Regions from separate parts of the Devosia lacusdianchii genome, predicted to be linked through region 2. Evidence: predicted binding sites of a transcription regulator. Region 2 holds the regulator's gene; each other region holds the start of a gene.
What was found. Region 2 encodes PhoB, which activates phosphate uptake and scavenging genes when phosphate is short. Its sites were predicted from a motif close to TGTCATNNANCTGTCAT; they were not measured.
Positions count from the first base shown of each region.

Region 1: the regulator PhoB is predicted to act here: its motif matches at 8,206-8,222, upstream of MF606_RS05345 (alpha-D-ribose 1-methylphosphonate 5-triphosphate diphosphatase).
Region 3: the regulator PhoB is predicted to act here: its motif matches at 7,092-7,108, upstream of MF606_RS16635 (DUF1868 domain-containing protein).

Region 1 covers NZ_CP092483.1:1,087,147-1,096,801, forward strand. Annotated here, with positions in the region: gene MF606_RS05305 (phosphotransferase family protein) at 1-645, shown strand, start outside; gene MF606_RS05310 (hypothetical protein) at 741-1,052, shown strand; gene MF606_RS05315 (ABC transporter ATP-binding protein) at 1,080-2,807, shown strand; gene MF606_RS05320 (TIM barrel protein) at 2,844-3,755, opposite strand; gene MF606_RS05325 (ABC transporter ATP-binding protein) at 3,773-4,888, opposite strand; gene MF606_RS05330 (ABC transporter permease subunit) at 4,897-5,814, opposite strand; gene MF606_RS05335 (ABC transporter permease subunit) at 5,825-6,709, opposite strand; gene MF606_RS05340 (extracellular solute-binding protein) at 6,775-8,115, opposite strand; gene MF606_RS05345 (alpha-D-ribose 1-methylphosphonate 5-triphosphate diphosphatase) at 8,315-9,463, shown strand; gene phnN (phosphonate metabolism protein/1,5-bisphosphokinase (PRPP-forming) PhnN) at 9,460-9,655, shown strand, end outside.
Region 2 covers NZ_CP092483.1:2,941,369-2,951,023, forward strand. Annotated here, with positions in the region: gene pstC (phosphate ABC transporter permease subunit PstC) at 1-362, shown strand, start outside; gene pstA (phosphate ABC transporter permease PstA) at 365-1,729, shown strand; gene pstB (phosphate ABC transporter ATP-binding protein PstB) at 1,800-2,582, shown strand; gene phoU (phosphate signaling complex protein PhoU) at 2,597-3,298, shown strand; gene phoB (phosphate regulon transcriptional regulator PhoB) at 3,421-4,122, shown strand; gene MF606_RS14520 (ABC transporter ATP-binding protein) at 4,312-5,073, opposite strand; gene MF606_RS14525 (FecCD family ABC transporter permease) at 5,070-6,149, opposite strand; gene MF606_RS14530 (ABC transporter substrate-binding protein) at 6,146-7,093, opposite strand; gene MF606_RS14535 ((2Fe-2S) ferredoxin domain-containing protein) at 7,090-7,848, opposite strand; cobalamin riboswitch at 7,949-8,157, opposite strand; partial or broken gene MF606_RS14540 (YnfA family protein) at 8,193-8,476, opposite strand; gene MF606_RS14545 (aminotransferase-like domain-containing protein) at 8,490-9,655, opposite strand, start outside.
Region 3 covers NZ_CP092483.1:3,364,665-3,374,319, forward strand. Annotated here, with positions in the region: gene MF606_RS16590 (class I fructose-bisphosphate aldolase) at 1-227, shown strand, start outside; gene MF606_RS16595 (thiamine phosphate synthase) at 347-991, shown strand; gene MF606_RS16600 (tetratricopeptide repeat protein) at 988-2,097, shown strand; gene efp (elongation factor P) at 2,219-2,785, shown strand; gene MF606_RS16610 (inositol monophosphatase family protein) at 2,788-3,582, shown strand; gene MF606_RS16615 (DUF1801 domain-containing protein) at 3,629-4,042, opposite strand; gene MF606_RS16620 (AraC family transcriptional regulator) at 4,039-4,899, opposite strand; gene MF606_RS16625 (bestrophin-like domain) at 5,034-5,804, shown strand; gene MF606_RS16630 (group II truncated hemoglobin) at 5,849-6,310, shown strand; gene MF606_RS16635 (DUF1868 domain-containing protein) at 6,314-7,042, opposite strand; gene MF606_RS16640 (flagellar motor protein MotA) at 7,218-8,204, shown strand; gene MF606_RS16645 (peptidoglycan -binding protein) at 8,208-9,233, shown strand; gene MF606_RS16650 (aldo/keto reductase) at 9,407-9,655, opposite strand, start outside.

The sequences.
Region 1 (9,655 bases), 1.9 Mb from region 2:
CTGGTCCAGGGCCCTCCGCTGTTCTCGGTGCACGAAAAGCTGCCTGGAGACCACCTTCTCGCAGCGCACTACGACGTGCTGCCCGAGGACGCGCGCCGGCAGCTAGCGGACCTGCTGGGCCAGTTCTACGCCCAGCTTCATCGGCTCGACGACAAGAGGATGATAGCGGCCGGGGCGGGAGAGGTGGGGGCATGGCAGCCACTGGACGCCATACGTGAACTGGCCTTGCCGCCGCTCGCGTCTGATCTGCGTCGCCTGGCGGCTGCCACCATCAGCGCATACGAACAACTGCCGCCCGACCCCTACGGCGTGACCTATGGCTATTTCGATGGCCATGGCTGGAACATGGCCTTCGATCACGCCAACGGTCGCCTGAACGGCCTCTACGACTTTGCCGATTCCGGGGTAGGGCCGCTGCACCGGGAATTCATCTATTCCAGTTTCGTCGCGGCGGACCTGACCGAGCGGATCATCACCGCCTATGAGCGCGAGACAGACCGGCCTTTGGATCGTCGCCGCATCTCGATTCTGACCGGCGTCCATCGCCTGTCCGAACTCGCCGAACTCATCGACGATCCCGAAAACTCGGCGCTCCTGCTCGCCAATCTGGAAGCCTGGGCCGAAACGGCGGATGGCCTTGCCTGATTTAATATGACTTAGAAAGTCATATATGTTGCCAAGACCGCAGCATTGCGGCATATCGAGGCGCGTAACGGTTCCCCCGCTTCAGGACAACAAGCATGCCGTCGATCGATCGTGACGCCGCCTTTGCCGCTATCCGGGCTGCCCTGATGTCATCTTATTCCGGATCCTTGGCGTCGACCCGCATGTCGCCGTTGGAAGCGCTGGAATGCATGGCGGCCGCCTTGGGCTCGATCTATCGTGAGGTTGCCGACGCTCACATCCACCCCGATGGGTGTCGATGTGGCTGGGTGCCCCATGACGTGCTCGACCTTGTTGCGTTGGAGCAGGCAATTGCGGCAAATGCAGTCCGCGAGGATTCCGAAGAGGTCTTTGATCTTCGCTCCGTCACACCGGTTGGCCACGGCTGAGCGGTACAAAACACAGTTAGTGCCTTCATGATAAAGCGTTTTTTCTCGTATTATGCCCCTTACAAGGGCCTGTTCGTTCTCGACTTCGGCTGCGCGGTGATCGCCGGCCTGCTCGAACTCGTCTTCCCGCTCGCGGTCGCCTATTTCATCGACCAGCTGCTGCCACGCTCCGAATTCGGCTTCATCCTGATTGCCGGCGCCATGCTGCTCGCGATCTATGCGGTCAACGCCGTTCTGCACGCAGTCGTCAACTATTTCGGCCACGTGCTGGGCGTCTCCATCGAGACCGACATGCGCCGCCAGGTGTTCGATCACCTGCAGAAGCTCAGCTTTCGCTTCTTCGACAACAACAAGACCGGCCATCTGATCACCCACGTCACCAAGGACCTGGAGGATGTTGGCGAGGTCGCCCACCACGGCCCCGAAGACATCTTCATTGCCGTGATGACCTTTATCGGCGCGTTCGTGCTGATGTTCGTGACCAACTGGAAGCTGGCGCTGATCACCACCATCGTGGTGCCCATCGTCACCTGGCTGGTCAGCAAATACGGCTCGCGCATGACGCTGAACTGGCAGGAGCTGTTCGGCCGCGTCGGTGAATTCAACACCCGTGTCGAGGATTCGATTGGTGGTATTCGCGTGGTGAAGGCCTTCGCCAACGAGGGCCACGAATCCAAGCTGTTCGCCGGCAACAACGAGGCCTATCGCTCCACCAAACTGCGCGCCTATGCCATCATGACGGCGAGCATCACCATCACCTATCTCAGCACGCGCCTTGTGCAATTGCTGGTTATGCTGGCCGGCTCCTGGCTCGTCGTCCAGGGTGAGATGAGCTATGGCGGCTTCGTCAGCTTCCTGCTGCTGGTCGAAGTTTTCCTGCGTCCGATCGACAAGATCACCGGCGTGCTCGAGAGCTATCCCAAGGGTATTGCCGGCTTCCGGCGCTTCACCAAGCTGATCGATACCGAGCCCGACATCGCCGATCGCAAGGGCGCCAAGGTGGTGACGGCGCTCAAGGGCGATATCGTGTTCAAGGATGCCGCCTTCTCCTACGAGCATGGCCGCAAGGTGCTCGATGGCCTTAACCTTTCGGTCAAAGCCGGCGAAACCGTCGCCATCGTCGGCCCCTCCGGCGCTGGCAAAACGACGCTCTGCTCGCTCTTGCCGCGCTTCTACGAACTCGATAGCGGCTCGATTTCCATCGACGGCATCGACATCCGCGACATGACGCAGTCCTCGCTGCGCAGCCAGATTGGCATCGTGCAGCAGGATGTCTTCCTGTTTGGCGGCACTATCCGCGAGAACATCGCCTATGGCCAGCTCGGCGCCAGCGACGAGGCCATCTGGGACGCGGCCAAGCGTGCCCGGTTCGACACCGTGATCAAGCGTCTGCCCGATGGCCTCGACACCATGGTCGGCGAGCGCGGCGTCAAACTCTCGGGCGGGCAGAAGCAGCGCGTGGCGATTGCCCGGATATTCCTCAAGAACCCACCGATCCTGATCCTCGACGAGGCAACATCGGCTCTGGACACGGCAACCGAAGTCGCCATCCAGCGCTCGCTGGCCGAGCTGTCACAGGGCCGCACGACGCTTGTTATCGCGCACCGCTTGGCGACGATCCAGCATGCGGACCGGATCGTCGTGATCGACGAAACTGGGATTGTCGAGGAAGGCGCGCACGAAGCGCTGCTGGCCAAGGACGGCGCCTATGCTGTGCTGCACAAGGCTCAGTTCGGTTATCTCGCGGGTAGATGAAAGAGGGCGGCTTCTGGCCGCCCTTCTATTGGATGGTTACTGCGCCGCAACCGCTTCCGGCTGATCCAGCCCAGCCAACCGCCGCGCCCGCGCCAGGCTCTCCGGCTGCTCGCTGCGGTGGCGGCGGCCGATTTCCATCATCATGATGGTGTCAGGCAAAAACTCGAGTTCGGCAAAGATCGAGTCCCAGTCGATATCGCCCCAGCCGAGCGGCATGTGCAGGTCGCCGATGCCCATGGCGGTGTTTTCCTGCGGGTGGAACGCCTTGTAGAAGGCCTGCGGGCGGCCGAAGCTGTCATGGACATGCAGGTGCCCGGTAACCGGCGCCATGGCCGCGATCTGCTCGCGGAAGTTGAGGCCCTTATAGGTGCTCTCGATATAGGCGTGGCTGAAGTCGATCAGCGCGACCACATTGGGATGGTTCACTGCCTTCACCGTCTCGGCCACTTCCGCCGGGGTCTGGCGATACTGGCCGGGCTCGGTGGTGAAGATGTTCTCGAAGGCGATGCGCACGCCATAGGGGCGGGCGAAATCGCCAAGCTCGGTCAGCGCTTCGCGCTCGCGGATATCGGCCTCTGCGCGCTGGTGAATCTGATCGGCCCGCAATGCGCCACCATGCTGCACGAGGATGCGCGCGTCGATGCGGTCGCAGACCTCGACCAGCGCCTTGGCGGCTTCCATCTGGAACTGGGCGGTGTCGGGATCCATGAAGTTGGACGAGACCAGACCATGCACCGTGTAGCGGAAATCGAACTGGCTGGTGATGGCGATCAGGCGCTCGAGACGCTGCGGCAGGATGCGGCCGCCCGAGATCAGGTCGATACCGGTGAGCCCGAGCTCGACCGTGTCGACGCCGATATCGGCAAGACGGCGCAGATCGGCTTCGAGGCTGAACAATTCGCCGTCGTCGGAACCGGAATTGAAGCCGGTGGCAATGATATTACCCATAATGTCTCTCCCTGGGGTCAGGCGTTGATGCGGGAATTGGTGGCGGCGCGTTGAGATGCACCGAGTTCGACGCGGCGGCCGGTATCGTGGCTGAAAACGTGCAGGTCGGCCTCGGCAATGGCGAGGTGAACAGGCAGGCCGGTGCCCAAGGCGTCGGTGCCGGTATCCACGGCGACGATGCGGCTGCCATCGGCATCGGCATAGACCAGTCGCGAAGCGCCCAGCTCTTCGGTGTAATCGACGACAGCCGTGATGGCCCCCTTGGTACCGGCAGCCACGCGCTGCACCAGCTCGGGACGTATGCCGATGGACACTTCCTTGCTGACCAGATCGGGCGCCACTGTGGGCAGGTGGATCATCCCGCCCTTGCCATGCCGGAAGTAGCCGTCCTGGCCAAAGAAACCGCGCACTAGGTTCATGGCGGGGGAGCCGATGAAGTCGGCAACGAACAGGCTGGCGGGGCGATGATAGACCTCGCTCGGCTTGCCAACCTGCTCGACCACACCGGCATTCATGATGATCAGCCGATCGGCCAAGGTCATCGCCTCGGTCTGGTCGTGCGTCACGAATACCGAGGTGACCCCTAGGCTGCGATGCAGGTTGCGCACTTCGGCACGCATGGCGACGCGCAGCTTGGCATCGAGGTTGGAGAAGGGTTCGTCGAACAGGAACACCTTGGGCTCGCGCACCATGGCACGGGCCATGGCGACGCGCTGGCGCTGGCCGCCCGAGAGTTCGCCCGGCTTGCGATCGAGATAGGGATCGAGGCTGACCGATTTCGCCACCTTCATCACCTTGGCATCGCGTTCGGCGCGCGGCATGCCGGCAACCTTGAGCGCGTAGCCGATATTCTGGCGGACGCTCATATGCGGGTAGAGCGCATAATTCTGGAACACCATGGCGCAACCGCGTTCACGCGGTTCGAGCTTGTTGACCACGGTGCCGCCGATGGCGATCTCGCCCTCGGTAATGTCCTCGAGGCCAGCGATCATGCGCAGCAAGGTGGACTTGCCGCAGCCCGAGGGACCGAGGATGACGACGAACTCGCCCGCTTCGATTTCGACATCCACGCCGTGGACGACATTGGTTTTCTGGTAGCGCTTCTTGACGCCGGAAAGAGTGATGGCAGCCATGTTGTGTCTCACTTATCGCGGGAGATGAGGCCACGCACGAACCAGCGCTGCATGAAGGCAACGATGAGGAGCGGCGGGAGCATGATGATGAGGGCGCCGGCCATGGTGACATTCCAGTCGGGCAGGCCGTTCTGATCGGGGATGAGCGCTTTGAGCTGCATAACCACGGTGCCGTAATTGGCCCGGTCGGTGGTAATGAGCAGTGGCCACAGATACTGGTTCCAGCTCGAGACGAATAGGATCGTGGCCAGCGCCAGCATATTGGTTCGGCTCAGCGGCAGCAGCACATCCCAGAAGAAGCGCAGCGGGCCCGAGCCGTCCATCTTCGAGGCCTCCACCAGCTCATCGGGGATGGTCATGAAGAACTGGCGGTAGAGGAAGGTGCCCGTGGCTGTCGCGACGAGCGGCAGGATGAGGCCGGTATGGGAGTTGAGCAGGTTCCACTCCAGCGAGACCTGCACGCCGGCCAGCGTGTTCATCAGCCAGGAAATACCCGTGACGTCGAGTATCATCTGGAACGGCAGCAGTGCGTTGGCGGCGATGGAGTAGGTCGGCACGATGCGCACTTCGAGCGGCAGCATCAGCGTCACGAAGATCATCCAGAAGCAGAACATGCGGGCGCGGTAGTTGAAAAACACGATCGAGAAGGCCGAAAGCGAGGCCAGCACGATCTTGCCGACGGTGACGCCCACCGCGACGATCAGGCTATTGATCATCTTCGGGCCGAGATCGGCGCGGGTCCAGGCCTCGTTGAGGTTGTCGAGAAGGTGCGAGGACGGCCACAGTACGATCGGCACCTGGCTGACTTCCGTCAGCGACTGCGAGGCAGCGACGAAAGTGATCCAGAAGGGGAGCACCACCAGCACGAGGCCCAGCGTCATGGCCGCATAGGTGATGAAATCGAATAGGGGGGAGCGTTCGATCATGGGACGGTCCTCAATGATAGTGGACGCGCTTTTCGACCCATTTGAACTGGACGAAAGTGAGCGCGATGACGAGGAACATGAGGACGATCGACTGGGCAGCGGCGCCCGAATAGTCGAGCCCTTTGAAACCGTCGAAATAGATCTTGTAGACCATCACCTCGGTCGAGCCGTAAGGCCCGCCTTCGGTCATGGTGTCGATGATGCCGAAGCTGTCGGTGAAGCTCGAGATCAGGTTGATGATCAAGAGGAAGAACACCGTCGGCGCGATCAGCGGCAGCTGCAGGTCGAGCATGCGCTGCCACGGGCGGGCACCATCCATGGCGCCGGCTTCCGAGATGGAGCGCGGGATCATCTGCAGGGCAGCAAGGAAGAAGATGAAGTTGTAGCCGATACCGAGCCACGCATGGCACATGATGACCATGAACAGGGCCTGGAAACCGTTGATGGCCGGGTTCCAGATGCCCGGAAACATCTGGTTGATGGCGCCGACCAGCCCCGATTCCGGAGCAAAGATGAAGCGGAAGGCAACTCCGGCTGCGGGGGCCGCAATGGCGTAGGGCCAAACGAAAACCGACTGGAACAGACGGGTGCCCTTAAGCGCGCGATCGACGAACGTGGCCAGGACCAGCGCCACCGTCATGGAAAGGCCGGTGGTGAGCATGGCGTAGAAGGCGCTGCGGCCGACCGTCGTCCAATACTCGTTGTCGCGGAAGATAGAGAGGAAGTTGTTGAGCCCGGCCCAGGTGTTGCCACCACCCCAGGGCTGCTCGAGCGTGAACGCCCAGAACATCGCCTGGCTCGTCGGCCAGTAGAAGAAAACCAGCACAAGCAGCAGCTGGGGGGCGATCAACAGCCAGGGCAGGACCGGATTATTGTAATAGGCGCGTCGTTCCATGGCCGCCTCCGCGAGTGAGAACAGAAAAAGGCACGGACGGCTTAGCCGCCCGCGCCCGGGTCAGATCAGGGGAGCTGAACGCCAGCGTAGGTGGCTTCGAACTTGCGCAGGATTTCGTTGCCCTTGGCATCGAAATCGGTCAGCGACTGCTTCACGTCGGCATTGTTGAACAGCACGTTCTGGATGGTCTTGACCATCTCGGCGCGGATCGAGGCGTAGTTGCCGAGGCGGATACCGCGGGTGTTCTCGGTGGGCGGGGTAGCGGTCAGGCTGCCAATCGCCAGTTCACGGCCAGCGTAGGGAGCGGCGCTGTAGAAGCCGTTGGCGGTCATGGCGTCAAAGCCCGAATTGGTCACCGGGATGTAGCCGGTAACGGTCGACCACCACTCGGCCTGCTTTGGCGTCGAGATGAAGGCAAAGAAGGCGGCAGCGCCGGCATATTCTTCGGCCGTCTTGCCCTGGAGGGTCCAGAGCGAAGCGCCACCGACGAGGCTGTTGGTGCGTTCGACGCCTTCACGCATCGGCAGCATGGCAACCTGCCAGTTGAGGCCTTCGATGGCCTTGGCGGTGACAGTGCCGTGACCGGCAACCGAACCCGAGAAAATCTGGCAGTCGCCGGCGGCGAAAGCGTCCAGGTCGTTCTGGCCGACATCCTTGCTCTTGTGGACGAACAGACCTTCGTCATACATCGCCTTGATCCAGGTCAGCTGATCGACGAACAGGCCCTGGCTGACGACGAGCTCGGCATCGAGTCCGCCAAAGCCGTTGCCCTTGGTGGCGATGGGCTGGTTATGGATCGCCGAGAACTGCTCGAACCACTGCCAGGCGCCGGCCGGATCGAAGCCGACCGGGCATTCGTAGCCGGCGGCCTTCATCTTGCGCGCGGCGTCTTCGACTTCAGTCCAGGTGGTCGGGGTAGCGTCGTAGCCAACCTTGGCCAGCGCATCCATGTTGTAATAGATCATCGCGGTCGAGGAGTTGAACGGCATCGACAGCAGTTCGCCGGTCGAGGTCGAGTAGTACGAGGCGATACCGGAGAAATAGTCGTCCCAGTTCACGTCGAGGCCAGCCTCGCCCATCACGGTCTTGACCGGGACATAGGCGTTCGACAGCATCAGGTCGAGCGTGCCGGCGTCGAAGATCTGGGTGATGGTGGGGTGCTTGTTGGCGCGATAGGCAGCGATGGTGTTCTGCAGGTTCGCGTCGTAATTGTCCTGGCTCACGCAGGTGATTTCGTAGTCGGCCTGCGAGGCGTTGAAGTCCTTGCACATGTCCTGGATGCGGTCGGACAGGTCGCCGGAAAGGCCATACCAGAATTCGAACTTGGTCTGGGCCATGGCGGGGGCAGTTGCCAGCGCGAGCGCTGCGATCGTTGTTGCTGCGCTGAGCAGCCGGGTGCGTGTCATTTGGGCCTGTCTCCGAAAGGGAATGCCTAGAGGCGGCCGGACTCCTAGTGACGCTGTTTGACGGTTGCCTTGCAGAGCGGTGACTATTAACCGACAGTTCCATGACGCTTGGATGAACTTCGCTGGTCGCCAAACTGTCATGAAATTCGGCTAGCGCAGGGCGCATACACACGCACATAAAACGCAAGATCGGCACGCCATGAACACAGTCGCCCTCGGAGAACTCGTCCTCACCAATGCCCGGATCGTCCTGGCCAATGAAGTGCTGGAAGGTTCGATCCGCGTCGATGGCGGGGTGATCACCGATATCGGCGCGCCGGGGCGGAGTGGGGTCGATCTCGAAGGCGACTATTTGATTCCTGGCCTCGTCGAACTCCACACCGATCATCTTGAAACCCACTACGCCCCGCGTCCGAAAGTACGCTGGAATCCGGTAGCCGCGGTGCAGGCGCATGACGCGCAGATTGCCGCCTCGGGCATAACCACGGTTCTGGATGCCATCCGCGTCGGTCTCGACGAGAATTCGGACATGGGCGCAACGGAAATGCAGACGCTGATGCACGCCATCGCTGCCGGCACCAAGGCCGGCCGCCTGCGCGCCGAGCATCACGTGCATCTGCGCTGCGAAGTCTCAGCTCCGGACTGCCTCGAGTCATTCAACCTGCTCAAGGACGATCCACAGGTGCGCCTGGCCTCGCTGATGGACCATGCGCCGGGCCAGCGTCAGTTCGCCAGCATGGACGCCTACAAGGTCTACTATCAGGGCAAGCTCAAGATGAGCGACGCTGCCCTTGAGGATTTCACCCAGCGTCGCAATGCCGAGTCGCGGACCTATGCCGGCCCACACCGTCGGGCCATCGCCCAGGCCTGCCATGACCTTGGTATCGTCCTCGCCAGCCACGACGACGCCACGCGCGATCACGTCGAGGAAGCCGTCGCGCTCGGTATCGACGTAGCCGAGTTCCCCACCACGATCGAAGCCGCCAAGGCCTCGCGTCAGGCGGGCATGGCCATCCTCATGGGCGGCCCCAACGTGGTTCGTGGCGGCTCGCACTCCGGCAATGTCTCGGCGCGCGCCCTGGCCGAAGCGGGCCTGCTCGATATCCTGTCATCCGACTACATTCCCTTCTCCATGTTGCAGTCGGCATTCTCGCTCGCCGAAACCGTGGAGGGGATAAGTTTGGCCCAGGCGGTGCAATTCGTCACCAAGCGCCCCGCCGAAGCAGGCGGATTCCATGATCGCGGCGAGATCGCCATCGGCAAGCGCGCCGACTTCGTTCACGTCCGCGTCGAGGACGGCATTCCGATCGTGTTGACGGTCTGGCGCCAGGGCAGGCGGGTGATATGAACGGCACCTTCGTCGCCGTTGTCGGCCCGAGTGGCGTCGGCAAGGACAGCCTGATCGGCTTTGCCCGCGAACGCCTGGAAGCCAGCGGCCGCGTAGTCTTCGTGCGCCGCGTGGTGACCCGGCAGGCCGATGGCGGCAGCGAAGACCATGACAGCATGGACGTCGCCGCCTTCGCCGAAGCCGAACAGTCCG
Region 2 (9,655 bases):
CCCTGCGCGATGGCGCCTATGGCCTGGGAGCCACCAAGTCCGAGACCATTCGCAACGTGCTGTTGCCCGCGGCTCTCCCCGGCATTGTCGGGGCCTTCCTGCTGGCTGTGAGCCGCGCCGTGGGCGAAACGATGATCGTGGTCTTGGCCGCCGGCAACTCGCCGGTCCTGCGTGGCAATCCCTTCGAGCCGGTGGCCACCATCACGGTGTCGATCGTCAACCAGCTGACCGGCGACTCGGATTTTGCCGGTCCCCAATCGCTGGTGGCCTTTGCTCTGGGTCTGACGCTCTTCGTCATCACCCTCTGCCTCAACGTCTTCGCCCTCTACATCGTCCGCCGCTTCCGGGAGCAGTACGAATAATCATGACCGATATGCTCTCCACTGACCACCAGGCCTCCATCGAACGCACCAAGCTGATCCGCGCCGGCTTGCGCAAGCGTCACCTCAGCGAGAATATCTTCAAGAGTCTCGGTCTGGCGGCCATTGTCGTGGCGCTCGGCTTTGTTGCCCTGCTGTTTGTCGACATCGTCCGCAAGGGGGCCCCGGCCTTCACTCAGTCCAATGTGCATCTGTCGGTAACCTTTGATCCGGCGATCATCGACGTCGAACCCGCCCCGGTCCGTGCCGACGGCCAGTCCGATGCAGACTTCCAGGCCGCCAACCTCAAGTGGCAACGTGACCTGGCTATGCTCAACTGGAACAAGGTTATCGAAGCCAGCCTGCGCGCTGCAGCGCCGGCCGGCTTCGAGATCGACTCCAAGGACCTGTTGGCCATCGCTGAAACCGATGCCCGCCACCAGGTTCGGGCGCAGTTTGTCGCCGATCCGTCCCTGCTGGGCAAGACTGTTGAAGTCGATGTCCTCGCGTCGGCCAATGCACAAAACTGGATCAAGGGAAACATCGATCGTTCGCTGGGCGATGCCCAGCAGCAACTCTCCGCCCCGGCTCGAGCGCTGATCGACGAAATGGTCGCCACCGGGGCCATCACCAACGGCTTCGCATGGTCCATCTTCACCAACGTCGATAGCCGATCTGCCCCAGCCTCCGCTGGCCTGCTCGGCGCCTTTGTGGGCACCTTGTGGATGATGCTGATCGTCATCGTGCTTGCCGTACCGATCGGGGTGGCCGCAGCGGTCTATCTCGAAGAGTTCGCGCCAAAGTCGCGCCTCACCGATCTGATCGAGGTCAACATCAACAACCTTGCCGCGGTGCCCTCGATCGTGTTCGGTCTCCTCGGCGCGGCTGCCTTCATCAACTACATGCACCTGCCCATCTCCGCCCCGCTGGTCGGCGGCCTGGTGCTGACCCTGATGACGCTGCCCACCATCATTATCGCTACCCGTGGCGCCCTGCTTGGCGTCTCCCCAGCGCTCCGCCAGGCCGCCCTCGGCATGGGTGCATCCAAGACGCAGATGGTGTTCCACCATGTGCTGCCGGTCACCTTCCCATCGATCCTGACGGCAACCATCCTGGGCGTGGCCCACGCGCTCGGCGAAACCGCCCCGCTGCTGCTCATCGGCATGAAGGCCTTTGTGGCCGCTGTCCCGGCGACGCCGCTCGACCAGGCCACCGCCTTGCCAGTCCAGATTTATCTCTGGCAGGGCAACGAAAACCGCAATTTCTTCGAACCCCGCACCGCCGCCGCCATCATGGTCCTCCTCCTCGTGATGATCATGCTCAACGGCGTCGCCATCTACCTGCGCTCGCGCCTCGAAAAGCGCGCCTAGGACAAGGACACGCCAAATGGATATGGTCGCCGGCAAGGTTAAGATGACCCAGCAATCAGTGAACACCACCATGAATCCCACCGACATGCTCGACCGCCAGATCCGGCTCACCGCCCGCGATGTCACCGTCCACTACGGTGCCAAGCAGGCCCTGCACGGCATCTCGATCGACATTCCCGATCGCGCCGTCACTTCCTTCATCGGACCCTCGGGTTGTGGCAAGTCCACCTTCCTGCGCTGCATCAACCGCATGAATGACACTATTGAAGGCGCCAGGGTCGGCGGCACTATCAAGCTCGACGGCGAGGATATCTATGATCCCGCCCTCGACGTCGTCGAGCTGCGCGCCCGCATCGGCATGGTGTTCCAGAAGCCCAATCCCTTCCCCAAGTCGATCTACGAGAACGTTGCCTATGGCCCGAAAATCCACGGCCTGGCTCGTTCCAAGACCGATCTGGACGAGATCGTCGTGTCCTCGCTCCGCAAGGCCGGCCTCTTCGAGGAGGTCAAGGATCGCCTCAACGAAGCCGGCACCGGCCTCTCCGGCGGCCAGCAGCAGCGCCTCTGCATCGCCCGCGCCATCGCCGTCGGTCCCGAAGTCATCCTGATGGACGAGCCCTGCTCGGCCCTCGACCCGATCGCGACCGCCATCATCGAGGAACTCATCGACGAACTGCGCGAGAACTACACCATCGTCATCGTGACTCACTCCATGCAGCAGGCTGCCCGTGTGTCGCAAAAGACGGCCTTCTTCCACCTGGGCAATCTGATCGAGGAAGGCGTCACCGAAGACATCTTCACCAACCCGGTCAACAAGCAGACCCAGGACTACATCATGGGCCGCATCGGCTAAGGCGAGGAATCACAATGGCTACCGAACACATCGTTTCGTCCTACAATGACGAGCTTGTTGCTCTCGCCCAGACCATCGCCGAAATGGGCGGGCAGGTCGAAGTCGCGATCGAGAACGGCACCAAATCCCTGCTCAAGCTCGACCGCGAGCTGGCCGACGTCACGATCATTGCCGACCAGCGGATCGACGACATGCAGCGCAAGATCGATGACATGGCCGTCTCGATGATCGCCCGCCGCCAGCCCATGGCGTCGGATCTGCGCGCCATCATCACCGCCATCCACGTCGCTTCCGATCTGGAACGCGTCGGCGACATGGCCAAGCAACTGGCGCGCCGCTCGCTCAAGCTCGAGGGCATGAGCCTGCAACCCACCTTCTACAACGGCGTCAAGAACATGACGGCGCTGGTGCTGCGGCAGATCAAGGAAGCGCTGGATGCCTATTCCAACCGCGATTCCGCCGCCGCTATCGAAGTGTGCAACCGCGACGACGAAGTCGATGCCATGCACACCTCGCTGTTCCGCGAACTCCTCACCTACATGATGGAAGATCCGCGCAACATCACGCCCTGCACGCATCTGCTGTTCTGCGCCAAGAGCCTCGAACGCATCGGCGACCACGCCACCAACATCGCCGAGCGCGCCTACTACTTGCAGACCGGCAAGCAGCTCACCGCCGACGTGCAGGAGCTGCACCGAACCCAGATCAAGGCCTAAGCCGCAAGAAGCGCTGAAGCCTCCCAACCACCGGCCCATACCTCCCCCTTGATGGGGGAGGCTAGGAGGGGGTGGAGCCACACGCACCGACGTGGTGCCAAGAGACCCGACGGGAGCCACCCATGCCCGCGACCATCCTCGTCGTTGAAGACGAAGGCGATATCGCCATCCTGCTGCGCTACAACCTCGAAGCCGAGGGCTTCCGCGTCGTCACCGCCGAAACCGGCGACGAGGCCCAGCACGCCATCCAGGAGAAGCTGCCCGATCTGATCCTGCTCGACTGGATGCTGCCGGAAATCTCGGGCATCGAACTCTGCCGCCGCCTGCGCGCCCGCGAGGAAACGGCCCGCGTGCCGATCATCATGCTCACCGCCCGCGGCGAGGAAGAAGAGCGCGTTCGTGGTCTTGCCACCGGCGCCGACGACTATGTGGTGAAGCCCTTCTCGGTGCCCGAACTGGTCGCCCGCATCCACGCCCTGCTCCGCCGTGCCAACCCGAACCTGGTCACCGCTGCCCTCAAGGTCGGCGACCTGGAGCTCGACCGCACCACCCACCGCGTACGCCGCGCCAACCGCGACGTCCACCTCGGCCCCACCGAATACCGCCTGCTCGAATATCTGATGCGCCATCCGGGCCGGGTATACTCCCGCGAACAACTGCTCGATGGCGTCTGGGGTAACGACGTTTACGTCGATGAGCGCACCGTCGACGTCCATATCGGCCGCCTGCGCCGCGCCATCAACCGCGGCCGCGAATCCGACCCCATCCGCACCGTCCGTGGCGCCGGCTACGCCTTCGACGAGAGATTTGCCCAGGTGGCTTGAGCCCCTTGGGCTTGCTGCTCTCACGGTGCCGTGCGGACGCGCAACCGATCCCCCATGGACCTCATCCTGAGCCTGTCGAAGGACGAGGTCGCGGCCACGGCTTGCCGGGGGCCCAATGACGCGTCATCCACCAGCGCAGCCCCTCCCCCTATCGGGAGGCTGGGAGGGGGCGTTCAACAAAGACACCCCTCACAGCGGATAAAACTCGATCCGCGGCACGCCCTCCTCCAGCCGCACGGTGGCGCCCACGCCATAGACATCAGCGATCCGTTCCGCCGTCAGCACCTCGGCCGGCGATCCAATCGCCACCACCCTGCCCTCGGCCAGCATCACCAGCCGGTGGCAGTAGCGCGCCGCCAGGTTGAGGTCATGCAGCGCCGCCAGCGTCGTCGTCCCCAGCCGCCGCACCAGCGCCAGCAGCTCGAGCTGGTGGCGGATGTCGAGGTGGTTGGTCGGCTCGTCCAGCACCAGGAACGGCGCCTCCTGCGCTAGCGCCCTCGCCACCAGCACCCGCTGCTTCTCGCCGCCCGATAGCGTGCTGAAGCTGCGCCCGGCGCAGTGGGCCATGCCCACCGTATCGAGGCACCGCGCCACGATCGCCCGGTCCTCCGGGCCGTCATTGGACAGCACAGCCTTGTGCGGCATGCGGCCCATGGACACCAGTTCACGCACCGTGAAGTCGAACTCGCCGGTGCGTTCCTGCGCCACCACGGCCATGCGCCGCGCCGCCTCGCGTGCCGAGAGCCGCCACACGTCGTCGCCCAGATGCAGCACTGCCCCGCCCATCGGCTTGAGCACCCGGTAGATGGTGCGCAACAGGCTCGATTTGCCGCTGCCATTGGGACCCACCAGGCCCACGAACTCGCCGTGTTCCACGCCGAACATCACCGAATCGACGATCCGCCGGTCCGCCGCCTCCACCGAGACGCCCTTGACCCATACCTGGTTCATGCCGCCTCCCGCTTGCGGCGCTGCGTCGCCAGCATCCAGATAAAGAACGGCCCGCCCAGCAACGCCGTGATCACGCCCACCGGCAATTCCACCGGAGCAAAGGCCATGCGGGCGATCACGTCGACCCAGATCAGGAAGATCGCGCCCACCAGCACCGCCACCGGCACCACCCGGCGGTGATCGCTGCCGACGAGCATGCGCACCACATGCGGAATGACCAGGCCGACAAAGCCGATCGCCCCGCTCACCGCTACCATCACGCCCGTCAGCAGCGACAGCACCACGAACAGCACCAGGCGCAACTGGCCGACATCGACGCCCAGCGTCCGCGCCGTCTCGTCGCCAACCAGCAGCGCATTGAGCGCCCGCCCGTTGACCGCCAGGTAGATCGTGCCGATCAGCAGCGCCGCGCCAGGCAGTCCCAGGTCGCTCCAGGCGGCTCCACCCAGGCTGCCCAGCAGCCATTCCATGGCGTTGCGCGCCAGCTCGCGATTTTCCGAGGTCAGCACGATCAGGCTTGTCAGCCCCGACAGCGAATAGCCGCAGGCCATGCCGGCCAGCACCAGCCGCAATGGCGACATCTGCCCCCCGGCGATCGCCACCAGGAACACCAGCACGAACGATACCAGCGCGCCGGCAAACGCCCCCGCCGGCACGGCATAAAGTCCAAGTCCGGCCAATGCCCCGGTGCCCAGCACCAGCACAGCGCCCACCGAGGCCCCCGATGAAATGCCCAGCACATAAGGGTCGGCCAACGGATTGCGCACCACCGCCTGCATGGCCACGCCCACGGCCGCGAGCCCACCGCCGACGAGCGCTGCCAGCAGCACGCGCGGCAGTCGCAGCGTCCAGACGATGCCCTCCTCGGCCGCCGTCCAGTCGCCGGCCGCGCCGGTGATCTTGGCCAGGGTGATACGCCACACCAGGCTGGCGTCCAGCGGCACCGGGCCGATGGTCACCGCCAGCGTCAGCGATAGCGCCAGCGCCAACCCAAGGGCCGCAACGATGAGCGCCACCGGCAGCGCCCGCAAATGCTCCCGCCAGCCGGCGGGAGCATTGAGTGTGTCCGTGGTCACGGGAACAGTTCCGGATAGAATCCGGCCGCCAGCGTCCGCACTGCCTCGGGGTTGCGCACGCCCTCGAAGGCCGAAGGCAGCGGCAGCACCACGAAGCGGTCGTTCTGCACGGCCGGCACACTGGCCAGGGCCGGATTGGCCTTGAGCAGCGCAATCTTGTCGGCGGCGCTCACCTGGCCATAGTCGTTGATCACAATCACCTCGGGCGCCCGCGCCACGGCTTCTTCCCAGCTCACATTGGCCCAGGTTTCGTCCACGTCGGCGAACACGTTGACGCCGCCGGCCAGTTCGATCAGGTGCGTCTGCAATGCCTTGCCTGTCGTGTAGATGGCGTCGGTGCCGCTGTCATAGACCATGACCGTCACTGGCGCGACGCCGGCCGCCTTCACCGTGTCCTGCACCGCGCCGATGTCGGCCTTGATGCTCTCGATCAGCGCATTGGCCTTGGGCTGGATGTCGAAGATCTGCCCCAGCTTGGCAATGTCCTCATAGACCACGTCCATGGTCGCGCCCTTGATCAGCGTACCGGTCACCGCATAGGCGTTGATGCCAAGCTCGCCGAGCTTTTCCACCGGCGCCACCGCCGTGTCGCGATAGGCGCTGAGGCGGCCGAAGGTGAAGTCGGCATTGGTGCCCAGCACCACTTCCAGCGATGGCGACCCGGTGCCATCGGACAGGATCGGGATGGCATCGTACTCGGCCTTGAGGCTGTCGAGCACCGGGTGGTTCATATAGGCGGTGCCGACCATTTTGGGCGCCAGGCCCAGCGCCAGCGCCAGCTCGGTGGTATGCCCGTTGAGCGTCACCATCCGCTCCGGCGCCTGCTCGAATACCAGCGTGGTTTCGCCATTCTGGATGGTCAGCGGGTAGCTGGTCTGCTGCGCCAATACCGGCGCCGAAACGGCCAGCAACAGGCCGGCCGCAAACAGGGTCGTCAACTTCATGGGGTCTCTCCAGATGAAAGGGATGGGGTGTCCAGCGGCGCAACATGCTGGACGATCAGGTCGGGCAGCGCCTCGCCGGCGCCGATGACGGTGGTGACGAAGCGCTCCACCGCCGCGCGGTCGAGCAGGCGGTACCATTCGCCGCGCGGATAGGCGGCCAGCAGTGGCCCCTGGCTGCACGGGTAGAGGCAGCCGGTCGTCGCCACCAGGCACTCCTTGCTGAGGCCGGCAGCGGTCAGTGCTTCAGTGAGCGCAATCTTGAGATTGGGAGCGCCGCGGAAATGGCAGCGCGGCCCGGTGCAGACCAGCAGGTGGTGCTTGAAGGGCGGCGCCTTGTTCCAGCCCGGCTTGCCCAGGCTCGGCTTCTGGTCGGTGATCGCCACCGCACCGTCGGTCCGGTCCACAGCGGCCTGTGCCATGCGTCCAAGCATATCGGCGTCGATCAGATCGTCATCGCCCAGCAGCAACTCGACGCCGTCACCGCGCTCGGCCTTCCAATGCGCCAGCACACCTGGAATCCAGGCCGCCAGGCTCTGCGAAAACGGCAACCCCAGCAGTTGCACCAGTATGCGCCCATGACCCTCATCGGCCAGCTCATCCAGCACCATGCCCAGATGCGGGCCGGTGCCCTCCAGCCGCACCAGCCGCGCCGGCACAGGCGATGCCGCGAGCAGGCCTTCAGCCAGCGCCGCCTGTCGGCCGGCACTCAGATATTGCTGGGATATGCAGAAGACTATTGCGTCAGGTCGAGCCATCTCGCCTTCTCCATAAGGGAGAAGGCCAATTCATCGACCGTGCCACGAAATTCGTGCCAGGTTCCAATCGCGCCCCCTGCCGGGGCACCTCGCCCGGCTACTTGGTCTTGCGCTCTGGCAGGTCTCCTGGCTCGCGGCTCTGGCGCTATCCGCAGCCTTCCCGGTCCCGGTGGACCAGTGGCATGCGCACGGATGGCTCGCCGCTTACAGTTGCGAGGGCAGCCACGGTATTGGCCCCTGATGGGTAATCCGCACCGTGTTCCCTTTTAATCCGCGCGTCCTGGCGGAACCGAAAGCGCGTCACTGGTAGCCGATCGCTTTTCCCCTCGCAAGAGGGCCGTCGGCTAACCGCGCGGCGCGAAGAGGATGATGCCAGCCGCGATCAGCGCCAGCGCGCCGCCGGTAAGGTCCCAGCGATCGGGCACCCGCCCCTCCACTGCCTACGGCCAGGCCAGCGACGCCACGATGTAAACGCCGCCATAGGCCGCAAAGGTTCGCCCGGCATGCTCGGCCGGAGCCAGCGTCAGCAGCTAGGCGAAAGCCACCAGCGCCGGCACGCCCAGAAGGCAAAACACCCGGCAATCTCGGCCAGCGCCGCCCCGGCATAGATCAGCGCCGTACTCACGATTACAGGCACGGCGCTACACCAGCACGTCTTCGTCGGTCGCCAGTATCTCGGCTATGATTTTGAGTCCGCGCTCCAGCATTGGCCGCGTCGGCGGCGCCATGATGCAGAGGCGCACCCCGGCCACCGGCGCCTCCCCCACCTGCACCGCCGTCGGTGGCGTCAGGCGCACCCCGGCCTCGCTGGCGCGCCGCGAAAATTGTTCCGCCCGCAATGCTGTCATCGGCAGCCACACATGTGGCGCCCCGCCAGGCATCGGAACGCTGGCTATGCCCAGCGCGACCTTGGTCAGCGCCAGCCGTTCGGTTGCCTCGGCGCGGATCGCGGCGAGTGCCTCCGCCGCTAGCCCGGTTTCGATCATCGCTATGGCAAGTTCGGCCGCATAAGGCGGCTGACCCCAGCTTTCCGCTCGCAACCGCCGCCGCACGCTCGCAGCCAGCGATGCTGGCGGCGCGATCACCCCCATTCGCACTAACGGGGTCAGGCTCTTGGATAGGCCCGTGACATAGATCACACGGTCAGGCACCAGTTCGCGATAGGTCAGGTTCCCCTTGGCCGCGTAGAACCCATAGATGTCGTCCTCGACGATCATCGCCCCGCGGCGTTCGGCGATGCGGGCCAGAGCCCGGCGCCGCTCCGGCCCCGTCTCGAACCCCAGCGGGTTCTGGCAGACCGGCGTGGTGTAGACGATCCGGGCACCGGTTGCCGCCAAAGCGGCGTCCAGCGCTTCGGGAATGAAGCCCTCGCTGTCATGCGCCACCGGCGACATGGTCATGCCAAGGTTGGTTGCAGCCGCAATGGCACCGGGAAAACTCGCGCTCTCGGTCAGGATGATCGTCCCGGCGATATCACGCAACGCAGCGAAGGCGAGATGCAGCGCCTGCTGCGCACCGTTGCAGAGAAGAATTTCGTCGGCATCAACAGCGGTGCGCGTCTGGCTCAACCACCCAGCCATGATGCGCCGTTGCCGCGCCGTCCCGCTGTGATCCTCATAGCCACCGAGGACGAGGCGGAGCGCATGCGTGTTGGCCAATTCCGTCGCCTCGGCCAGTCTCTGCGCACTGATGACCGGCGGCGGTGCGTTGATCGCCAGGTCGATGATACCACCATCGTCCTCGCCCACAGCCGAACCGAGCACGAACGTCCCGCGTCCGATTTCTCCCCGAACCACGCCACGCGCGC
Region 3 (9,655 bases), 420 kb from region 2:
CCGACGAAGAAGCCACGGCCCATCTGTCGGCCATGAACCAGATCTCGGGCAAGCCCTGGCCGATGACCTTCTCCTACGGTCGCGCCCTGCAGAACGTTGCGCTACGCACCTGGGCCGGCCGCCGCGAGAATTTCCCGCAGGCCCAGGCCGCCTTCACCCATCGTGCCCATATGAATTCGCTGGCTGCCCTTGGCACCTGGACCGGCGAACTCGATCGGGCAGCCTAGGTTCTACCTGACGTCCCAACGTCACGCCTGATGCGTACCCTCCTCCCAGGGGGTACGCATTTTCTTTTGCGCCGCTACGGGCCTTCGCCTATTGGAGAGCTTTCCTCTTTGTCGCCAAAATGAGCGAACAAGAAGAGGCACGCGTCGAGTACCCGGAAGCCATGGCCCCCCAGCTTTATCTGATCACCCCTGCCGCCGCCGATCCGGAAACCTTCCCGGCGACATTGATGGGCGTGCTGAGTGCCGCCGAATTCTCGGCCATCCTGGTGCAACGTGGCACGCTGGATGCCGCCGGCTACGCCAAGCTGGCGGCCGGCGTAGTCAATATCGGCCAGGGCGCTGGCTGCGCCGTCTTGCTCCATGACGACATTGCCCTCGCCAAGCGCCTCGGCGCTGATGGCGTGCATATCACCGGCGGCGCCAAGGCGATCAAGGACGCTGTCGCGGCCCTCAAGCCCGGCCAGATCGTCGGCGCCGGTCATATCGGCACTCGCCACGACGCCATGACCGCCGGCGAAATGGACCTCGACTACCTGCTGTTCGGCCCGCTCGACGGCACCTCCGACCCCGCCGCCGCCGATCTCGCCGAATGGTGGGCCGCAACCTTCGAAATTCCCGCCGTGCTGAGCGATCCGGGTGCTGTCCCTGGTAGTGCCGATAGCCGCGGCGCCGAATTCCTGGCGCTGTCGAGCAGCCTGTGGTCGGCTCCTGCCCCTGCGGCGCTGGCGCTCGCCATTGCCGATGCCGTGAAGGAAACCGCATGATGCGGCGCCTCTTGCCGATCGCCCTTTTGCCACTGCTGGCAGTGACCGTCTTCGCCCAGGACGAAGCGCCGCCCGAAGCGAACCCGGCCGAGGCCATCAGCAACGAGATTTTTGGGCCCCGGGTCCCCACGGACTACGCCTTCGGCGCTTTCCAGCGTGGCTACTTCCTGACGGCGCTCGAATTCGCCCTGCCGCTTGCCGAACAGGGCGACGCCGCCGCGCAAACCCTGATCGCCGAGATCTACGCCAAGGGCCTGGGCGTGGCGCAGAGCGACGAGCGCGCCGCCGGCTGGTACCAGCTCGCCTCCAACAATGGCGATATGCTGGCGACGTTCGAACTGGCGCTCTATTATCAGGACGGCATTGGCGTGCCCAAGAACCGTGCCCGCGCCGCCGATCTGTTCAAGAAGGCCGCCGAGGCCGGCTATGTGCCGGCCAAATACAATCTGGCTCTGTTGCATGTCGAAGGCATCTACGCCTCGCCCAGCCTCACCACCGCCGCAGCGTTGATGAAGGAAGCGGCCGATGCCGAACTGCCCGAGGCACAATACGACTACGGCACCATGCTGATCGAAGGGGCCGGTCTGGCGCCTAATCCCGAAGAGGGCGCGCGCTATATCGGCCTTGCCGCCGAGCAAAACCTCATCGCTGCCGAGATCGACTATGCCACCCTGCTCTACCTTGGTCAGGGCGTAGAAAAGGACGCCAGTGCCGCCGCGACTTGGTATCAGCGCGCTGCTGAGGCCGGCAACGCCGTGGCGCAAAACCGCTACGCCAAACTGCTGGCCGTAGGCGAAGGCGTGACGCTGAGCCTCGAAGACGCCGCCATGTGGCGCGCGCTTGCCCGCCGCCAGGGCCTGAGCGATCCCTCGCTCGACCGGCTGCTGGTCTCGATCCCGCCGGCCGAACTGGCCAGCGCCGAGGAACGCGCCCGCTTCTGGCCGTCCCCGCCACCGACGGCCGAAACCATTCTCGAAATCCCGACCACCACCGCGCCGGAAACCGAGTCACCCGCGCTGCCAGCGCCTACCGATGCCGGCGAAGCCCCAACTGGGGAGCCGCCTGCCGCCGATCCGGCATCCGAGGCCGCACCGCAAGACCCTTGAACCCAAGGGCGTTCTGAGGCAATAAGCCCGCCACGCCCATTCAGCACGATCAACCTTCGGCCAGCCGCATCCGGCGCGCGTGGCCCGAACCGATAATCTGCGCACCCGAAAGCAGTTCCGCATGGCCAAGATCAACGGCAACGAAATTCGCCCCGGCAACGTCGTCAATCACCAGGACCGTCTGTGGGTCGCGGTGAAGGTCGATCACGTCAAGCCCGGCAAGGGTGGCGCCTATGCCCAGGTCGAACTCAAGGCCATCCTGGGCGGCACCAAGCTCAACGAGCGCTTTCGTTCAGCCGAAACGGTCGAGACCGTCGAACTTGAGTTCCGCGACTTCACCTATCTCTACGAGCAGGGCGATAGCCTGGTCTTCATGGATCAGGACAGCTACGAGCAGGTCGAGCTGGCCAAGGACTTCGTCGGCGAGCGCGCCGCGTTCCTTCAGGACGGCATGAAAATCACCCTCGAGATGCACGAGGAAACCCCGCTCGGCATCAAGTTCCCGCCCAATGTCGTCCTCGAAGTCACCGAAGTCGATCCGGTGCAGAAAGGCCAGAGCGTTTCGAGCCAGTTCAAGCCGGCCATCCTCGCCAATGGGCTCAAGGTCATGGTGCCGCCGTTCATTGCCGTCGGTGAACGCATCGTGGTCGACACGACTGAGGCCACCTATATGCGCCGGGCCGACTGACCATGGCACGTTCCGCGGTCCTCAATGTCATGGTCAACGCCGCCATCAAGGCCGGCAAGTCGCTGACCAAGGACTTCTCCGAAGTCGAGAACCTGCAGGTGTCCCGCAAGGGCCCGGCCGACTTCGTCTCCAAAGCCGATATCCGCGCCGAGCAGATCGTCTTTGCCGAACTGCAGAAGGCCCGCCCGACCTATGCTTTCCTGATGGAAGAAGGCGGCGAGGTTGCCGGCACCGATGGCCAGCACCGCTGGATCATCGACCCGCTCGACGGCACCACCAATTTCCTGCATTCGATCCCGCTTTTTGCCGTCGCCATTGCGCTCGAACGCGCCAATGAGATCGTCGCCTCGGTGATCTACAATCCGGTGCTCGACGAACTCTACACCGCCGAAAAGGGTGGCGGCACCTGGCTCAACGATCGCAAGCGCCTGCGCGTCGCCGGCCGCAAGTCGCTGGCCGATGCCGTGGTCTGCACCGGCATCAAGACGCAGGGCACCGCCAACGATGCGCTCCAGCTCCGTCAGTTGGCCCATATCAACCCTGCCGTCGCCGGCATCCGCCGCTCCGGCTCCATCTCCATGGACATGGCCTGGCTGGCCTCGGGCCGCTATGACGCGCTTTGGGAAGCCGGTCTCGCCCCCTGGGACGTGGCCCCCGGCCTGCTGATGGTCAAGGAAGCCGGTGGTTTCGTCTCCGACTTCGCCGGCAGCCCCGGCTCGGTGTGGAACGGCCAGGTCGTCGCCGGCAACGAGACATTGCAAGCCGCCCTGCTCAAGCAGCTCAAGCCAATTCAGTAGCAGTCACCATGCAAAGGCCCCGTTTTCGGGGCCTTTTTGCTATGCGCTACCCGTCGCGCCGGTGATAGAGCAGCGCCGCGCGCAGGCAAAAGGCGAGCGGAGCTTCGGGTAGCGGCCCCTCGATCGGCACGATCAGCCCGCGGGTCCCTTCGAAGGCGAAGATATCGCCGAACTGCGCCCGGAAGCTATCGATCAGGCTGGTTCGGCAGTTGACGAACACCGCGGCCGCCTCGGGCGCGGCCTTCGACACACCAAGCCGGATTGTCGTGCCAGTGCCGCTGGCCTCGGTCAGGTAGGCCGGCTCGCCCCATTTGAGCGTCTCCGTCAACTCCCCTACCCCCTTGGTTTCAGCCGCAACCGCGAAGACCAGATCGCGCACCTCCAGCAGCCGCACTCTTACCGGCTGCCGATAGCGCGCCAGGACCTCCGCAACTTCGGCAGGAACCTCCCGCCCGCTCACGACGGCCCCAGCAGCGGCAGGTGAATATCGGTTCGCAGCGCCGTTTGCGGCGTGTCGCGCGGATCGTTGAGATAGGCTTCGAAGATCGGCGCGTCCGCCGGTTCATAGCCCGATGCGGGCAACCACACACCGAGCAGCCAGCGATAGGCGCCGCGCATATCGGCATAGGGGCCGGTATAGTTGAGCTGCGCATAGAGCCCCCCGCGCAGAGCGGTCTCGACCATCGGCGCATCGATCGTGACATTTGCCGCGACCGGCATGCAGGCGCGCGACCGCAGGTCGGCCTCGTCGCCGAGATCGGGGTCATCGAAGAACAGGCCGATCATGGCCGGTGCGCTGGGCACCGCATCGCACGCCGCCAGTTCGGCAAACAACTTTCCCATGGCGCGGTCGATCTCCATGTAGGAACCCTTGTGATCGATGCCGGCACATCGGCGCTCAGGCAAGCTGACGACGTTAACCGGAAAACCACTGGCATCCTCGGCTGCCCCGGCAGCCCTAAAGGCGGCATGTGATCCTGACGCCCGATACGCTGCCGGCGGGGCGCCGAAGGTCTCCTTGAACGCCCGCCCGAAAGTGTCGGTGGAGCTATAGCCGGCACGTTCAGCGATCACGCCCATGTCGAGGTCGGTGTTGGCGAGCCGATCGGCCGCCCTCTGCAGGCGCAACCGGCGGATGCTGGCCACAATGGTCTCGCCCCGCATGGCCGCATAGATCCGGCTCCAATGGTAGGGCGAGAGGCACGCGACCTCGGCGAGCCGATCGAAAGAAATGTCATCCTCGAGATGAGAATAGACGTGGTCCAATACCCGATCGAGCCGACGACTATAGCGATCATGGGTGTTTTGCTTGGTCATGCTGCATATCCTTACTGCTGTTGGGGCAGAATGACATGACCCGATCCGGCAAATCCTGCTGAAGTCAGCCCCGGCCGCTCCGCCCGATGCAGGAGTAAATTGACTCTTGCCACCGGCCCGCAGAGGTTGGCGGCATGGTTCAACTCGATGACATCCTCATTGGTACGCTCTTCATTGCTGGCACGGCCGGACTGTCGCTCGCCGTTTATCTTGCGGCGCGCTGGATCACCCGCCACGGACCGGCCGAGCGGCACCCCGAAATGGCCAATGCCATGGTGCTCCGTATTGGTGCCCTGCACGGGCTGATTCTGGCCCTGGTCTTTGCCCAGGAAATGGCAGCCTATCAGCGCCTCGAAGCGCAGACGGCAACAGAAGCCAGCGCCATCGCTGACGTCTACAACGACGCCGCCCGCTACGATCCCGTGGCCCTGGTGCCCCTGCAGGAGACCATGGTTGCCTATACCGGCGAGGTGATCGCGAACGAGTGGCCCTCGCTCGGCGACGGCGATGGCCTTACTGCCGAGGCGTGGCTGCAATGGGAGCGCGCCTACGCCATTGCGCTCGATCTCGAACCGGGCAACGCCCGCCAGGTCAGCCTGCGCGACCACATGATCGCCCAGCTTCACGCCATAGCCACCGCACGCAACCTGCGCGACATGGATGGCAACCGGTCTGTGGTGACACTGTTCTGGTTCGCCGCCCTTACCGGCGTCGTTCTGATCGCCGTGGGCTATTACAGCCACCGTCCCGAGCCGCATAACCTGGTGCTAATGGCGCTGTTCAGCGCCTATACCGGCGTCATCCTGTTCCTGATCTACGGCTTCGCCAATCCCTACGCGACGCCCGCCGCCCTGTCGCCCGAGCCACTCGAGCGCCTTTACGCGCAGATCGGCCCGCCGAGTTGACAGCGCAGAGCCTCATCCCCATCTCGTGATGCCGGGAGGACGACATGGCGCCAACACTTTATGACTGGATCGGCGGCATCGAACCGCTGAAGCGGCTGACGGCCGAGTTCTATCGCCGCGTGCCGCTCGACCCGCTCCTGGCGCCGGTCTTTGCGGGCATGAATGCCGATCACCCCGAGCACGTCGCCCTGTTTCTCGCCGAGGTTCTTGGCGGCCCGGCGCTCTATAGCGAGCGTCACGGCGGCCATCCCGCCATGGTCCGCCACCATCTCGGCAAGCATCTGAGCGAGCCTATGCGGCGGCGATGGATCAACCTACTGCTCGATACCTACACAGACCTCGGCCTGCCGGCCGATCCCGAGTTCGCGTCGGCGCTGGTCGGCTATCTCGAATGGGGCTCGCGGCTGGCCGTCATCAATTCCGCCCCTGGCGCAACCGTATCCGAACACGCGCCTATGCCCGCCTGGGGCTGGGGCGAAACCGGTGGTCCCTACATTCCCAAATAGCGGCTAGGACACCGGCTCGACGGTACCGAAGACGCGCAACTCTTCGAACCAGTTCATGTCCTCGAAGCTGCAGAACGCCGGCGCGCGGAGCTCCAATACTGGGGCGCGTCGCCTGATGTCCTCGGCGACCTCGTCCAGCATCGTCTGCCAGCTGGGCAGTACCGCGTCATCGAGCCAATCGATTAGATAGGCCATGGTAATGTGGAACTGGTAGCTGTCGTGATCGGGATGGCGATAGCCGAAAATGTCGGCAAAGGCATTGCGCCAATCCGCCATGGCATGGCGGTCCGCGGCCGTAGCCCCCTCCACCACCAGACCCGTGGGCAGAGCCTCGACGATTTCCACGGCAAAATCGGCGCGACCGGGAAACAGTTCGAGCCGCTTGGCGAAGAGCTCGGTCATCGCCGCAATGGGCGTATCCGTCGCCACTTCGGCGGGCCAGTAAGGCGCATTGCGCCGGCCCTCGATGATCCCCTGGAAGAGCGTCATGTGATAGCTCTCGACCGGCGTGAAGGCGAGCTTGCCGGCATCCGGCATGCCCATGTAGCGCGCCCGCGCATCGACCAGCGCCTGCTCGGTAGCCGACCCCGGAACCAGGTGACACACCACCGTATTGCCAGGCTCGGGCAGGAACTTGCCCGATTGATCGTAGCGCGTACCGAGATGGCGGGGTGGCTCGGGATGGTGGCCGCGGCCATAATAGGTGGCAAGCGTCGACAGATGAACGGGCATGGCAAGCAATCCGGGCTGAACTCAGTCCACCCGCCGATAGCCGTTCCGCACGAAACTTCGATGACGCTCCGATCACGGTCCCTTGGCCGTTAACCTTTGTCATTGTCACGTCCGACCGCGCTGACTACTCTGCGCAGCGGTGATTTGCGCGTACGGGGCAAGGTTCGAGGCATAGATGACGCAAGGCTACGATCCCTACCACCTCGCCAGTCCGACCGTTTATCTCATCAAGATCGTGATATTTCTGGTTCTAGTGGTTCTGGTCGCCGCTATCCTGACCACCACCATCGTCACCTTCTTCTGGGCCAACCCGTTCATCAACTCGATGATCTTCTTCGCCCTGTTCGTCGGCATTTTCCTCAGCTTCCGGCAGGTCATCCGCCTGTTCCCCGAGGTCAAATGGGTCAATTCCCTGCAGGACGGGAACGCCGCCAACGTGCGTCCGCCCATCCTCCTCGCGCCGGTCGCCGGGCTGCTGCGCGAGCGCATCGGCGAGGCGGTGATCACGCCATCGTCCATGCGTTCCATCCTCGATTCCGTCGGCAACCGGCTTGACGAAGCCAAGGATACGTCGCGCTATCTGACCGGCCTCCTGGTCTTCCTGGGCCTCATGGGCACATTCTACGGCCTGCTCGAAACCGTGACCGCAGTCGCCGGCGTCATCAATGCGCTGGACGTGGCCACAGGCGACACCGCATCGCAGTTCGCCAGCCTGCGCGAAGGCCTCAGCGCCCCGCTTTCGGGCATGGGCACAGCCTTCTCATCCTCACTGTTCGGCCTCGCCGGTTCTCTGGTGCTGGGCTTTCTCGACTTGCAAACCAGCCAGGCACAAAACGCCTTCTACACCGATCTCGAAGACTGGATGACCTCGATGACCGAGCTCGACCACCCGGTCAGCGCCATGCAGGCCAATGCCGGCGGCCCCGACATGCAGGCCATGTTCGATAAGCTCGGCAATTCGATGCAGAATCAGAATTCAAGCCAGAACGCCATCCGCGCCATGGCCGAACTGGCGCGCGGCATTGATGGCCTCGTCAAACACATCCGCACCGAGCAGGACGACCTGCGCAAGTATATCGATGAGCAGGGCGAGACCAACCAGAAGCTGCGCGAACTGATCGAGGCGGTGCTCTCCCAGGCCGATAACGAGCGGCGGAACTAGCCCATGCCCGGCGCCCGTTCCCGCCGGCGCATCGAGGCCAATTACTGGCCGGGATTCGTCGACGCCCTGTCGAGCCTGCTGCTCGTCATCATCTTCATGCTCAGCCTGTTCATGCTGACCCAGTTCTTCCTGGGCCAGGAGCTGGAGGGCCGCGACACCGCGCTCGCCCGCCTCAACAGCCAGATCGCCGAGCTCACCGAATCCCTGCAGCTCGAGCGCAGCAATTCCGACGACCTCACCGCCCAGCTCGCCACCCTCACCGCTACGCTGAGCAGCGCACAATCGGAAAATGCCAGCCTCAACTCCCAGCTTGCCGGTATCGGCGCGGGTATAGACGGCAAGGACGAAACCATTGCCGGCCTGCAGGACGATATTCTGGCCGCCCAGGAGCTCTCCGACGAGGCCAATGCCCAGGTCGCGCTGCTCAACCAGCAATTGGCAGCTTTGCGCACTCAGATCGGTGCCCTCGAAGCGGCGCTCGAGGCCTCCGAAGCCCGCGACACCCAATCGCGCACCCAGATCGCCGATCTCGGTCGTCGTCTCAACGTGGCCCTGGCCCAGCGCGTGCAAGATCTAACGCGCTACCGGTCCGATTTCTTCGGTCGCCTGCGCGAAATCCTCGAGGGTCGCGCCGATGTCCGTGTCGTCGGCGACCGTTTCGTGTTCCAGTCCGAAGTGCTGTTCGACCCCGGCCAGGCCGATGTGCAACCCGAAGGCCTGCCCGACCTCGACGCCCTGGCCGCCGCCATCCTGCAGCTCGAAACCGAGATACCGCCCGATATCAACTGGGTGCTGCGCATCGACGGCCATACCGATAGCCGCCCGATCTCCAATGCCCGTTTCCCCTCCAACTGGGAGCTCTCGGCCGCGCGCGCCATTTCGGTCGCCGAATACCTGGTCTCCAAGGGTGTGTCGCCCAACCGGCTGGTTGCGGCCGGCTTCGGCGAATTCACCCCGCTCGATCCCGGTACGACCGACGAAGCCTACCGCCGCAACCGCCGCATCGAGTTCAAGCTGACCGAGGGGTAGACGGGGAGCGCGCCGTCCCGAACGATATTGTCACGCCGTCATTGCCCGGCTCGTCCGGGCAATCCAGCGATGCTGCCGCGTTCACGGGACCACCCGGACAAGCCGGGTGGTGACGATGGTGGCGTGGATAACCACCGAGCGGACAGCAATTCGAATGGCCGGCCGGCGTTAGCCTAAACCACCGGCGGATTGAGCCGCGCAAACCCCTCCTGACGCCGATAAGGAAAATACGGGTATGGCGCCGTAACCATGCTTGCCGCGTCCAGTTTGGCAACCTGCTCAGGTGTCAGCGACCAGCCGACAGCTCCTAGATTCTGCCGCAACTGTTCCTCGTTGCGCGCCCCGATAATCACCGAAGACACGGTCGGTCGCGCCAGCAACCAATTCAGCGCCACCTGCGGTACCGACTTGCCAGTCTCTTC